DNA from 3 places in the Romboutsia hominis genome. Region 2 is predicted to be linked to each of the others. Evidence: riboswitches for the same ligand, from Rfam matches in the RefSeq annotation. Region 2 holds a riboswitch; each other region holds the start of a gene.
The links. Region 2 has a riboswitch for lysine ahead of FRIFI_RS01520 (amino acid permease). Riboswitches for the same ligand answer to the same signal wherever they lie in the genome.
Positions count from the first base shown of each region.

Region 1: linked by a shared signal. The riboswitch ahead of nhaC (Na+/H+ antiporter NhaC) and the one ahead of FRIFI_RS01520 (amino acid permease) in region 2 are both predicted to bind lysine.
Region 3: linked by a shared signal. The riboswitch ahead of FRIFI_RS09480 (Na+/H+ antiporter NhaC family protein) and the one ahead of FRIFI_RS01520 (amino acid permease) in region 2 are both predicted to bind lysine.

Region 1 is NZ_LN650648.1:1,989,842-1,994,417, forward strand. Features, by position in the region: gene FRIFI_RS09680 (hypothetical protein) at 87-398, opposite strand; gene FRIFI_RS09685 (peroxiredoxin) at 588-2,351, shown strand; gene FRIFI_RS09690 (ribonuclease H1 domain-containing protein) at 2,385-2,984, opposite strand; lysine riboswitch at 3,204-3,376, shown strand; gene nhaC (Na+/H+ antiporter NhaC) at 3,502-4,576, shown strand, end outside.
Region 2 is NZ_LN650648.1:334,190-338,765, forward strand. Features, by position in the region: gene FRIFI_RS01515 (LysR family transcriptional regulator) at 1-335, shown strand, start outside; gene FRIFI_RS01520 (amino acid permease) at 380-1,846, opposite strand; lysine riboswitch at 2,123-2,293, opposite strand; gene FRIFI_RS01525 (cell wall-binding repeat-containing protein) at 2,484-4,576, shown strand, end outside.
Region 3 is NZ_LN650648.1:1,949,620-1,954,195, reverse strand. Features, by position in the region: gene FRIFI_RS09490 (metal-dependent hydrolase) at 1-286, opposite strand, end outside; gene FRIFI_RS09485 (superoxide dismutase) at 434-1,126, opposite strand; lysine riboswitch at 1,314-1,489, shown strand; gene FRIFI_RS09480 (Na+/H+ antiporter NhaC family protein) at 1,780-3,519, shown strand; gene FRIFI_RS09475 (pentapeptide repeat-containing protein) at 3,651-4,576, shown strand, end outside.

The DNA of each region.
Region 1 (4,576 bases), 1.4 Mb from region 2:
GCATAATTTATAAATAGATATAATAATTAATAAGCAAAAAAGACACCATAGTTTATTTTATTGTGCCTTTTTAAATCATTTTAATATTAAGATATTTTTCTTTTTGCTTTAACAACTTCTTTTGTATTTCCTCTTTTAATATTTTTACTCTTGCTAACTTTAGTCTTTTGTATATGTTTTTTATTTTTAAATATTCTATTGTAGTCTACAACTACTAACATAACTGTTAAACATAAAGTTAATCCTGTAAATAACATAAAGTAATATTCTAACCCTATAAACACTCCCATAATAGCATTTAACAGTATAAGTCCAAATGTTATAACAAAAGATATAATAGATGATAGAACTAAAACCTTAAATATACTTTCTATCTTTCTTAGGATAGATTTCAACATTCTCACCCCGTATAATAACAAATCTTTACATTTATCTATCTTTAAATATATCAAATATGCACATAAATAGCAATTCTTATTAGTTATTTTTCTAAAAGTATTTACAATTATATTTTCTTCGTAACAATATCACCCCTTAATTAATAAAATATAATTAGGTTATATTTTATTAATTAAGGGGTGATATATATGCCATGCCTTCCAAGTTTAGGATCGAAAGCTCCTGATTTTAAGGCTAACACAACATTTGGGCCTATAAAATTATCTGATTATAATGGTAAATGGGTAGTTTTATTTTCTCATCCTGGAGATTTTACTCCAGTATGCACTACAGAATTTCTATGCTTTGCTAAATACCATAATGAATTTAAAAAAAGAAACACAGAATTAATAGGCCTAAGTGTTGACAGTAATGCGTCTCATCTAGCTTGGATGTATAATATATTTACTATGACAGGTATTGATATTCCTTTTCCAGTTATAGATGATAATGATAAATATGTAGCTAAGCTATACGGTATGATTTCAGAACAAATGAGTAATACTTCTACAGTACGATCTGTTTTTATAATAGATGATAAACAAATACTCAGAACTATACTTTACTATCCTCTCACAACTGGTAGAAATATTCCTGAGATTTTAAGAATTATAGAAGCACTTCAAACTAGTGATAAAGATAAAGTAGTAACTCCTGCTAACTGGTTTCCTGGTATGCCAGTCATAACACCATCTCCTAAAACTTATAAAGAGTTAAAAAATAAAATTAAAAACTGTGAGAAAGAATATGCGTATATGGACTGGTATCTTTGCTTTATGCCTGATAAGGATAGACCAACTATTAATGTGAAACATAATAAAGATATATTTATAAAATCTAAAAATACTAAAAAGTGCCAAAGACCTGAAATAACAGACCCAGATAAACAGCCTGCTATAAGTTGTCCTGATGTTAGTCCAATAGTTATGGAGTATGTATTTGGTAATCCTGGAAACGTAGATCCTAATTTACTTGATGCTGTAATCTATGCATTCGTAGAAATTAATGAAAATGGAACATTACGAGTTCCTACTCCTAATTATTTAAATCAACTTATAAGTCTTAAAAATATTAAGCCTACTTTAAAAGTTATTGCTGCCATTGGTGGATGGGGAGTTGAAGGTTTTTCTGATGCTGCTTTAACTCCTGCATCTAGATATGCATTTGCTAGAGAAGCAAATAAGCTTATAAAGCAATATAATTTAGATGGTATTGATATTGACTGGGAATATCCTGGAAGTAGTGGTGCGGGTATAAAATCTAGACCTGAAGATAAAGAAAATTTTACACTTTTACTAACCGCTCTAAGAGATGTTATAGGAGATAATAAGTGGTTAAGTGTTGCTGGTACTGGAGATATTGGTTATATAAATAGAAGTGCTGAAATATCTAAAATAGCTCCTTTAATAAACTATTTTAATCTAATGAGTTATGATTTTACAGCTGGAGAAACAGGTGAGAATGCTAAGAAACATCATGCTAATTTATATCCTTCTAATTTATCTTTAAGAGGATATAGTGTAGATTCTATGGTACAAAATTTAATAAATGCCGGTATGCCTCGTGAAAAAATACTACTTGGGGTTCCTTTTTATGGTAGACTTGGAGCTGCAATTACAAGATCATATGATCAACTTAGAAGGGATTATATAAATAAAAATGGTCATACAGTAATGTTTGATAGAGATGCTAAAGTACCTTATCTAGTAAAAGATGGAGAGTTCTCAATGTCTTATGAGGATACCCTTTCTATTTATATAAAAGCTCTATATGTATTAGATAATTGTCTTGGTGGCATTTTTTCTTGGACATCGACATATGACCAGGCAAATATTTTGGCAAAAGCTATGTATGATGGTATAAATAGACCTTCTTTTGTTTTAGCTGAATTAGAGGATTTTGGATTAAGTTAAAAATAAAGTCTTGCAAAATACTTTGCAAGACTTTTATATTCCTATAGCTTTCTTTGCTAATTTATCAGCTTCATCGTTATATTTATTACCACTATGTGCTTTTACTTTTACAAACTCAACATTTAACTTATCTTTTATATTATCATAAAATTTCTTATATTTGGTAGTTCCTTCTTTATTAGTTTTCCATAATCCTAAGCACCATTTCTCTATTCCTTCATAATCAAAATATAAAATCAAATTATTTATGTTATTATCTATACAATAATTCATCGCAATCTTTGCAGCTTCTATTTCACCTGCGACATTTCTCATTCCAACTAAATCTTTATCATTTCCTTTTTTGCTATAAGTTTTTATAACTTCTTCATTTTTTATTATAACTACCCCTGAACCATATTCTCTTATTGAATGTTCATAACTACCATCAACATAAGCTTTTACAAGTTCTTTTCCCTCTTGTATTTTTACGCTACTTTCACCATCTATATATGCTTTTGCTTCCTCTATTGTAGTAAAGCTTTTATACTCAGCACCTGAAAAACCATTTATTTGTTCCTTACAATCATTCCATGTATTGTATACTCCATTGTTTCTTCCTTTTCTTACTGCATAAAACTTAACTTTAGCCAAATTTTTCACTTCCTTTAATATAACTATTTATATAAAATTTATTTTCTTCTTAAATTATACATTTAATAACTATTCTATATTAAAATCAATGCTTTTAAAAGATTTATTATTTTACATATTCTTATGAAAATTTCCTTAATTTTTACATTCCTAAATATTTCATACTTTATTTTTTTTGAATTTATGGTATAATCTTTATTATCAAATAAATCGAATATAACTATTGGTAGAGGTCGCATTGTTAAATAGTAGTTTTGTGGAGGTAAGCACGAAGAAGCAAAATAAAAGGTAACTATGCCGAAATATATAAGGGAAGCTTTAAACTTATATATTGGGGTTATGCAAAATATGTATAACACTGTCACATTCATATGTGGAGTGCTATCTTTAGATTAAGCGTATTTTTAATTATACGATTGAATGCTTAAGTCTAGGATAATATCTTTACACCTAGACTTTTTTTATTATCTCTTTTCTCCTTAACGTTATATTCGGTATGAATTTTAGGAGGACTTTTATGACAAAAAAGATTAAAAAACAAGCAACTTTGTTTGATGCACTACTTTGTGTTTCTGTTTTAGTTGCGGTTTTGGTGACATGTTTAGTATTTTTAAGAAAGTATGAAATATCTGCTCATATACCACTTATAATAGGTGCTACATTTGCAAGTGGTGTTGCAGTTTTTAGATTAGGTTTTACTTGGAAAGAATTAGAAGAAGGTATACTATCTACTATAAATACGACAATGCAGTCAATACTTATACTTTTAGTAGTTGGTATGATAATAGGTACTTGGATAGCTGGTGGTATAGTTCCTGCTATGATATATTGGGGTCTTAAAATATTATCACCTGGAATATTCTTAGTGGCAACTACTTTAATCTGTGCTATAGTATCTATTTCTACTGGTTCATCTTGGACAACAGCTGGTACTGTAGGTATAGCTCTTTTAGGTATCGGTAGTGCCTTAGGTATACCTGGTAAAATAGTTGCAGGTGCTATAATATCTGGAGCTTATTTTGGGGATAAGATGTCTCCTTTATCTGATACAACAAACTTAGCTCCTGCTATGGCTGGTTCTACTTTATTTGATCACATAAAACATATGGTATATACAGCTGGTCCTGCTCTTTTAATTTCACTTGTATTATACGGTATAATAGGAATGAAATACGCAGGTTCTGAAATGGATATATCTCAAATAAACCAAATTCAAAATGCTTTATTGAGTAATTACAATACATTATCTCCACTTTTGCTTTTAGTTCCTGTTGCTGTTATAGCAATGGTTATATTTAAAGTGCCTACAATACCAGCACTTATAGGTGGTGTTATATTAGGTGGAGTTTGTGCTGTAGCATTCCAAGGTGCTTCTGTCGCTGATATACTTGTAGTTGCTAAGACTGGTTATGTTTCATCTACTGGAATGAAGTTTGTTGATGATCTTCTTACTAGAGGTGGACTTGACAGTATGTTAGGAACAGTATCGTTAATACTTTGTGCTTTAACTGTAGGTGGGGTATTAGAAAAAACTGGTATGTTACAAGTTATAGCACAGTCTATACTAAAATTTGCAAAGGGTACTTTTGGAC
Region 2 (4,576 bases):
AATCTTTTATAGCATTTTGTGAAGGTAGTAAAGATAGGATTCTTTCTTGTACTGATGCTTTAGGGTATACCCCTAAAATATCAATTCAGCCAAAAGGAGCTAATATAGGAAGTGTAATAGAAGGATTAGTATCTGCTGGAGCAGGGATTTCAGTAGTTCCTGATTCACCAACTATCAATACAAATACACTATCTAAAATAAATATTAAAGAAACTATTAAGGAAAGAATAATATATATGAGTTATTTAAAAAATTCATATATACCTCCAATAGCAAAGTTATTTAGAGATTATATATTAGAATATGTTGATAGAAATTATATAACTTCATCATAAAAAATGTAACTCCTAAGTTAAAGGAGTTACATTTTTTATGTTTATTAATTTAATTCAAGGATCTTTTTTTCTATATTATCTAAATTTTTATCTTCTCCATAAGTTAAATCAACCTTGTGAAGAGGGATAAGTTTAGTCTTGTGCTTAATTTTATAACCTATATATAAACTTAAAAATAGAGGTATACCTATATAAGAAGCTATTAAACCACTCCAGTCAATGCCATCTGGTTTAATACAAGAATAACCTTGACCTATTATTATAACTATACACATTATTAATGCTAGTATAGGTCCAAAAGGATACCATTTAGCAGTAAATTTTAAATCTTTTAAATTATTACCTTGATGAGTATATGCTTTTCTAAATCTATAATGGCATATTGCTATTCCAACCCATGCTATAAATCCAGCAAGGCCAGATGCAGCAACTAACCAAACATAAACAGTACTTTCGGCAAATACACCTGTTAAGAAACAAAAAGATGCAACTATAGTAGTTAATATTAAAGCATTTACAGGAACACCTCTTTTATTAGTCTTAGCAAATAGCTTTGGAGCAAGTCCATCCTTAGCCATAGAGTGAAGCATTCTGCTTGATGCATACATACCAGAATTTCCAGCAGATAATACAGATGTTAATATTACTGCATTCATAAGAGAAGCAGCTCCAGCTATACCTGCTTTCTCAAATACCATAGTAAATGGACTTTCAGAAACACCAGCCTGTGTAAAAGGTATTATAGCACCTAAAACTATTATCGTTCCTAAATAAAATATTAATATTCTCCAAAATATGGATTTTATAGCCCTAGGAATAGTTTTTTCTGGATTTTCACTTTCTCCAGCAGCAACTCCTATAAGTTCGGTTCCCTGAAATGAAAATCCTGCAACTAGAAAAATGGCAAAGATTGATTTTATTCCACCATGGAAAGGTCCATCTTTTATAAAATAATTATGAAATCCTATTTCATCAGAACCAATTATACCAACTATCATTAATACACCTATTATTAAAAATATAATTACAGTAACAACTTTAACACCAGCAAACCAATATTCAGACTCACCGTAGGCTTTTGATGATAGGAAGTTTAATCCGACAATTATTATTAAAAATAATAAACTCCAGTAAACTCCTGGTATGTTTGGGAACCAAAATTTCATAACTAAAGAACCTGCAACCATTTCGGCAGCTATTGTTATAGCCCAGTTGTACCAGTAATTCCATCCAAGTGCAAACCCAAGTGCTGGGTCAATAAATTTAGTAGCATAGGAACTAAAAGATCCAGAGATTGGCATAAAAGTAGCCATTTCACCTAAACTTGTTATTAAAAAATAAACCATAATGCCTACTAAACCATATGCAACTAATGCACCACCAGGTCCTGCTTGATAGATAGTATCTCCCATTGCAAGAAATATACCTGTTCCAATAGAACCACCTAGTGCTATCATGTTTAGATGTCTTGCTTTTAATCCTCTTTTTAATTCTTGATTTTGTTCACTCATTTGATTATCCTCCTTATGGTGTAAATTTTCCATAAGTAAGTAACTAAGATAATAAAATTTATCTAACAATAAAAATGCGCTTAGTTTATGTCGCTAACGACTTCGACGGTTACTCAGATATATTTTTATATTATTGAGTTATTGATATACCTTATATAAGTTATCAGTAATTTTAGGTTTACATAAGGTTTTTGTATACAAAAAAAGCCATGAGACTATACCCATGACAAAAATACGTAAATTATATACAAAAAATACAACGTACCGTACGTTTTCATTGAAAATAGCTCTCCACAAAAATGTGACAGTCTTATGCATATTTTACATAAGCCCAGTAAATAGTATCAAAGCCATTAACTATTTACTTCGGCGAAATTTCCTTTTGTATTATTTCATTGAGCTTACCTCCATAATACTACTCTTAAATTTCGCGCCTCTATCTCAGTTATCTACTTGTTGTTTTAAATTATAACCAAAACAAAAAATAAGTCAATAGAAAAGATTAGATTTTGTACAAAAACAATAAATAATAAGTTTACTAACAATAATTGCAAGTGTTAAAATAGAGTTAACATAGTTAGTAAAAATATAACAAGGAGCAAAAGCATTAAATAAAGAAAATTGAGGGGGAAAGCAAGTGACATTATTAAAAAAGAGCATAGCAAGCATAACAACACTATGTTTAATAACTATAAATCTAACTAGTTTGAGTTTTGCAAGTGAGGATATGCAAAAACAAGAATTAAAAAAAGCTATAGAAAAATCGGAACCATTTGTAGTAAGTGGTAATATAAAGGAAGAGAAAAAAGAAGGTATATCACCTCAACAAATCCTAATTAATTATTTAAGCAATGTAGAAAAAACTTCTACTTTCAAAGTCAAATCAAAAGAAGATGATAAAAATGATTCTCAGGTTATAGTAAGACTTCAACAGTATATAAATAATATACCTATCTATGGTTCAGATTTAGTAGGATGCGTAGATTATGACGGAAATATAAAATCAATTTCAGGATATATAGAGCCAACATCAAAGACATTAAAAGGATTTAACTATAATCCGACTTTAACTAAAGATGATGCACTTAAGATAGCAAAGGAAAAACTTGAACTAAAAAATGAATTAAATAAAAATGAAAAAGTAGAGTTATATTTATATAAAAGTAAAGAAGAATATAAACTTGCATACAAAGTAGATGTAAATATAATAGGAAAAACAATTTATAACAAAATTGTATTTATAGATGCTAACAGTGGAGATATAATAAATCAATACGAAAACACAAACAATATAATCAAATCAGAAAAAATTAAAGCAAAAGGTGTATTTGGAGATGAAAGAGAAATACAAGTAATACATAGACAAGGTGAAGCAGGCTTTAAAGACGGGTATTATTTTATAGATTTAAGTAGAGGATCAAAACCTATAAAAACTTTAGATATAAAAGGTCAATATTTTTATCAATATTATTATCAAAATAAAATTCCTTATGGCATGGATAATGATATAAAATATTTTAGCACAAAACTAGAAAAGAGCGATGGAAAGTTTGTAGATGCAAACTACCATGTAGGAAAAACTTACGATTTTTATTTAAATAAATACAATAGAGATGGGCTAGATGGAAAGGGAAGTAAGCCAGAATTACTTGTAAATGTAAATGAGCCAGGAAATGCATTTTCCAGTCTAGTAAATGGAGTTGATATACTAGTTTTTGGAAATGAAAACTCAACAACTTATGATTCTGCAGGATCATTAGATGTAATTGGACATGAATATACTCATTCAGTAGTAAGACATACTGCTAATTTAGATTATGTATCTCAATCAGGCGCTATAAACGAAGCATATGGAGATATTTTTGGTACTTTAGTAGAACATACTTATAAATCAAGCAAAAATTGGACTATAGGAGAAGATTTTTCAAAATATGGATACTTAAGAAGCATGAAAAACCCAGATATAGATAATGTAGATAATATGGAAATCTGTAGAAGGTCTCATGTACATAATGATAGCTGTGACAATGATTACGTACATGAAAATAGTGGTATAATAAATAAATTAGCTTACCTAATATCTGAAGGTGGAACACAATATGGTATTAATGTTAAAGGTATCGGAGAAGAAAAAATGGGTAAACTTTTCTATGATGCACTTACAGAAGGCTTATATTCTCAATCAGATTTTAATCATCTAGGAGAAGTATTATTATTAAAAGCTAAAACAGCAAGTGAAAAAGAAACAGTAGAAAATGCTCTAAAAGCTGTTGGGATAATGAAGGTAAGCTCAAATAATCCTAAAGTAGTTATAAGTAAAATGGTAGGAGAAACTAGATATGAAACATCTATAATGATAAGTCAAAAAGGTTGGGATACTTCTGATAATGTAGTATTAGTAAATTCAAGTTCTATAGCAGATGCTCTTTCAGCCACACCATTTGCAAAATCTATAAATGCGCCAATACTTCTAACACCAAATGACAGCTTATATTATAATATTGAACAAGAGATAAAGAGACTAAAAGCTAAAAATATATATATTATTGGAGGTACAAGTTCAGTATCGAATAATATAGTAAATGAGCTTGAATATGATGGATTTAAGGTAAATAGAATAAGTGGAATAGATAGATATGACACATCATTAGAAATAGCTAAAAGATTAGGTAACATATCAAATATAGCTGTTGTAAATGGAGTTAAAGGATTAGCAGATGCAGTTAGTAT
Region 3 (4,576 bases), 1.4 Mb from region 2:
TGAAACCATAAGCAAGTAAAGATATAAAAATTAGACTATGTGTAAAGCTCCTATGCCTAAATCTAGAACCAAAATATTTATATATAATAGGATATCTTTTACTTATATAAGAACCTCTCATATCGATATCAGGATATAATGAACCTATATATGCAAAATATGTGTATATTAAAAGCAAAATAGCTTTATAAAATACACTATAATTATTTAAAAATGTTTTATATAAATAAGGGAGCGCTAAAAGTGCAAATATATAGCCTCCCTTAGTATGAGTTTCTTTTACCATTAAACCTCCTAGGTGATAGTATAATATTATTGATAATTATATTTGTATTAATTATATAGTAAATTGTAAAAATTTTCAAAAACTATTTTTAAAATATAATTTTAAAAGGATTGAATATACTTAAAATCTACAAATTATTATAAATTTTTATTTTAGATTTTGAATATAGTTTTCTTCCGCTTTACTCCAATTTATAATATTAAACCAATTATTTATATATTCGGCCCTTTTATTTTGATACTTTAGATAGTAAGCATGTTCCCATACATCGATTCCAATTATAGGTTTTAAGTTTAATGTAATAGGAGTATTTTGATTTTGAGTAGTTATAATCGATAGATTTCCAGAGTCATCAGATACAAGCCATGCCCATCCAGATCCAAATACACTTAGTGAAGCTTTATTAAATTCATTTTTAAAATTATCAAAAGATTTAAAGTCTCTGTTTATGGCACTTTTTAATTTTCCATGTAATTTTTTCCTATTAGGAGACATTATTTCAAAGAAAAATTCATGATTATATACTCCTCCACCATTATCTTTTATAGTTTTAGCTATTTCACTAGGCAAACAATCTAGACAAGTTAATAAATCAGAAATACTACAAGCATAAAGGTCAGGGTATCCTTTTATGGCATTATTTAATTTATCTAAGTAAGATTTATAATGTTTATCATAATGTAAGATCATAGTCTCTTTGTCTATATAAGGTTCAAGAGAATCATAAGAATAAGGTAGAGGCATAGGTTCTTTGGGGGTATATATTGGAGATAAAGAGAAAATATTTTGTGGATTAAAAAATATAGTTAATAATAAAGTTATAAATAAAAATTTTTTCATAAAATCACCTCATAATTAGTATGTTTACTATTTATAAAAAAATTTACAAAAGGTATAATAATTTATAAATTTAAATATAAATAACAAAATTATTATATATTATTTATAAATGATATAAAAAAAATCTTTTATACTTGAAAATAAAAATAAAGGTATATATACTATTAATAATAAAAGTGAATAAAATAAAAAGGGTAGAGGTCGCAATATTTAAAAGTACTAATGAGGAGTTAAGCGCGTAGAATCATTAGGAAAGGAACTATTGCCGAAGGGTATAGCTGATGCTTTAAGGTTATATGCCTGGGGGTACATAAAATATATGTATCACTGTCACAATTTATTTTGTGAAGAGCTACATTTGAGAAAAATTTATACATAGGTATAGTTATATTGCTGTGTCTAAAAAGTTAATGTATAACTTTATGTAAAAATTTATAAGTCTTGAGTGTATACTCAAGACTTTTTTACGCTTTAGGAAAATATGATACTTTAAAGAATGTGGATAATTATTGAAGTTGAGTAATACCAATCAGTTTGCAGAGCGTAAAAAAGACATTTTGAGCAACGGACGAAGTCGTTGGCGACATGAGCGAAGCGAATTTTTTATACCCTTATATTCACTAGAGACTAAACAATTTTAAGGGGGAAGTTTTATGAGAAGCAAGAGAAATTTTAGGGTATTATTAATGACTATTATAATTTTTATGATGTCTATGCCATTAGTATTTGCAGGGGGGGATGATATATCAACTATAAATTCAGAAAGACTTAAGATGATAACTTTAATACCACCATTAGTTGCTATAGTTTTAGCATTTATAACTAAGAATGTAGTAATATCGTTATTTGTAGGTATATTTTCAGGAAGCTTTATAATAAACATGTCATCTGGAAATGTTATAGTTGCTTTTGTTAATGCATTTTTAGATATAGTAAATAGGGCATTAAATTCATTAGCAGATCCATGGAATGCAGGTATAATACTTCAAGTTTTAGCTATAGGTGGGGTTATAAGCCTAGTAGCTAGAATGGGTGGTGCAAAAGCTATAGCAGAGAGCCTAGCCAAAAGATCAAAGACCGCTAGAGGGACTCAACTTATAGCATGGTTTTTAGGATTATTAGTATTCTTTGATGATTATGCAAATTCATTAATAGTTGGTCCTATAGTTAGACCAGTAGCAGACAAAATGAAACTATCAAGAGAAAAACTAGCGTTTATAATAGATGCTACAGCTGCACCTATAGCTGGGCTTGCTATAATATCTACATGGATAGGTCTTGAAGTTGGACTTATAAATGATGCATTTAACGGTATAGGAGTAGAAGCTGATGCATTTGGAGTATTTTTAAATACCATACCATATAGATTTTATAATATATTAATATTAGCATTTATAGTTATATCAGCAGTTCTAGCTAAGGATTTTGGACCAATGAGAGAAGCTCAAATTAAAGCCCGAAGTGTTAATAAAAATAATAACAATTCAAACAATGTTAGTAATGATAATTCTGATTTAGAGCCAAAAGAAGGTATAAAATTAAGTTCATGGAATGCAATAATACCTATAGGAACATTAATAATAGCTGCGTTAATTTCTTTTTATTATAGCGGATACACAGCAGCTATGAACTCAGATAACCAAAATCTAATACAATTATTTACTAATTCTCCATATTCATTTGATGCTATAAGAGAGGCGTTTAGTGGAGCAGATGCTTCGGTTGCATTATTCCAGTCAGCTTTATTTGCAAGTATTGTAGGCATAGTTCTTGGAGTTAGTAAAAATATACTTACAATCTCTGAAGCTATAGATGCTTGGATAGATGGAATGAAGGGACTTATTATGACTGGGGTTATATTAATACTTGCATGGTCATTAAGTTCTGTTATAAAAGAACTAGGAACAGCTAAATACTTAGTAACATTATTATCTGGAACACTACCAAATTTTTTATTACCAAGTGTAGTATTTATACTTGGAGCTATAATATCATTTGCCACAGGAACAGCCTATGGAACAATGGGAATACTTATGCCTCTTGCAATACCGCTAGCTTATTCTATAAATCCAGAGATGTCGTTTATAGTAGTTAGCACTAGTGCAGTATTAACAGGTGCTATATTTGGAGATCACTGCTCACCAATATCTGACACTACAATAATGTCTTCAATGGGAGCTGGATGTAATCATATAGATCATGTTAATACACAGATGCCTTATGCATTATTTACAGCCGTAATAACAGTATTATTTGGATATATACCGGCAGGACTTGGTATACCTGTTTATATAGTATTACCAATAGCTTTATTAGCTACATTTATAGGTATACATGTATTAGGTAAGAAAACGTATGAAGAAGTTGATAATATTATTTATACTATGGATTAGTTTTATTTAAAATAATAGAGTTTGTATTATATAGAATAATAATTATAAAATAAGATAATAATAATTGTAAAAAAAGAAAACGTAAAATATATTTTACGTTTTCTTTTCATCTAAAAGCAAGGAGTTATTCTATGGGATATATAAATTTTGAAGAAGAAAAGGCCGTAGTGAATGAACAATTATCAAATAGAAAAAAAAATAACGAAACATTTTATAAAGATGCAACTACAAAAAAAATAGAACTAAATGATTATGATAATAATTCAAAATATAGCTATAATAAAATAAAAGATAAACTAATCGGCAAAGATGGTATATTTGACGAACAAGATTTTTATGAAATAGTAGAGCAAGATATAATTTGCGCTAAATTTAGAAAATGTGATTTTAAAAATATTAAATTCAAAGACTGCACATTTATAGGTTGTACTTTTAATGATTGCAATTTTAGCGGTGGAGGAGTTGTATTTGAAAATTGTATATTCATAAAAGAAGGAAGTGAAAAACGACCTTCTTTAAATAAAAAAGACAATATAGGGTGTAGTTTCTATAATTGTGATATATATGCAAAATTTTTAAATAGTGACTTATCATATTGTATTTTCGAAAAATGTAAGATTAGTAACACAAGTTTTGAATTAACATATTTAAAATCTTCAATTATAATAAATAGTGAAATTGATATGTTTGAGATTATAGATTGTGATCTTTCAGGCTTTAAAATTTCAAATACATATATACAAGATATAATGTTTGATGATAAATTTACAACTAAATTTGATGCTAAAACATTTTTTGATAAAATTGAACCTAGAGTTAAGGATAAAAATGAATATGAAGGTATATATATGACATATAAAACTTTGTCCGAAAAATTTAAGGAAAATAACTTGAATAATAATTTTGGAGAATATTATTATATAGGTAAATGTACACAAAGAAAATGTGTTAAATTTTTACCTAAAATAAATTCGTATATATATTGGTTAGCATGTGGGTATGGAGAAAGACCTTGGCTTTGTGTATTATCATCTTTAGTAATAATGATAATATTTGC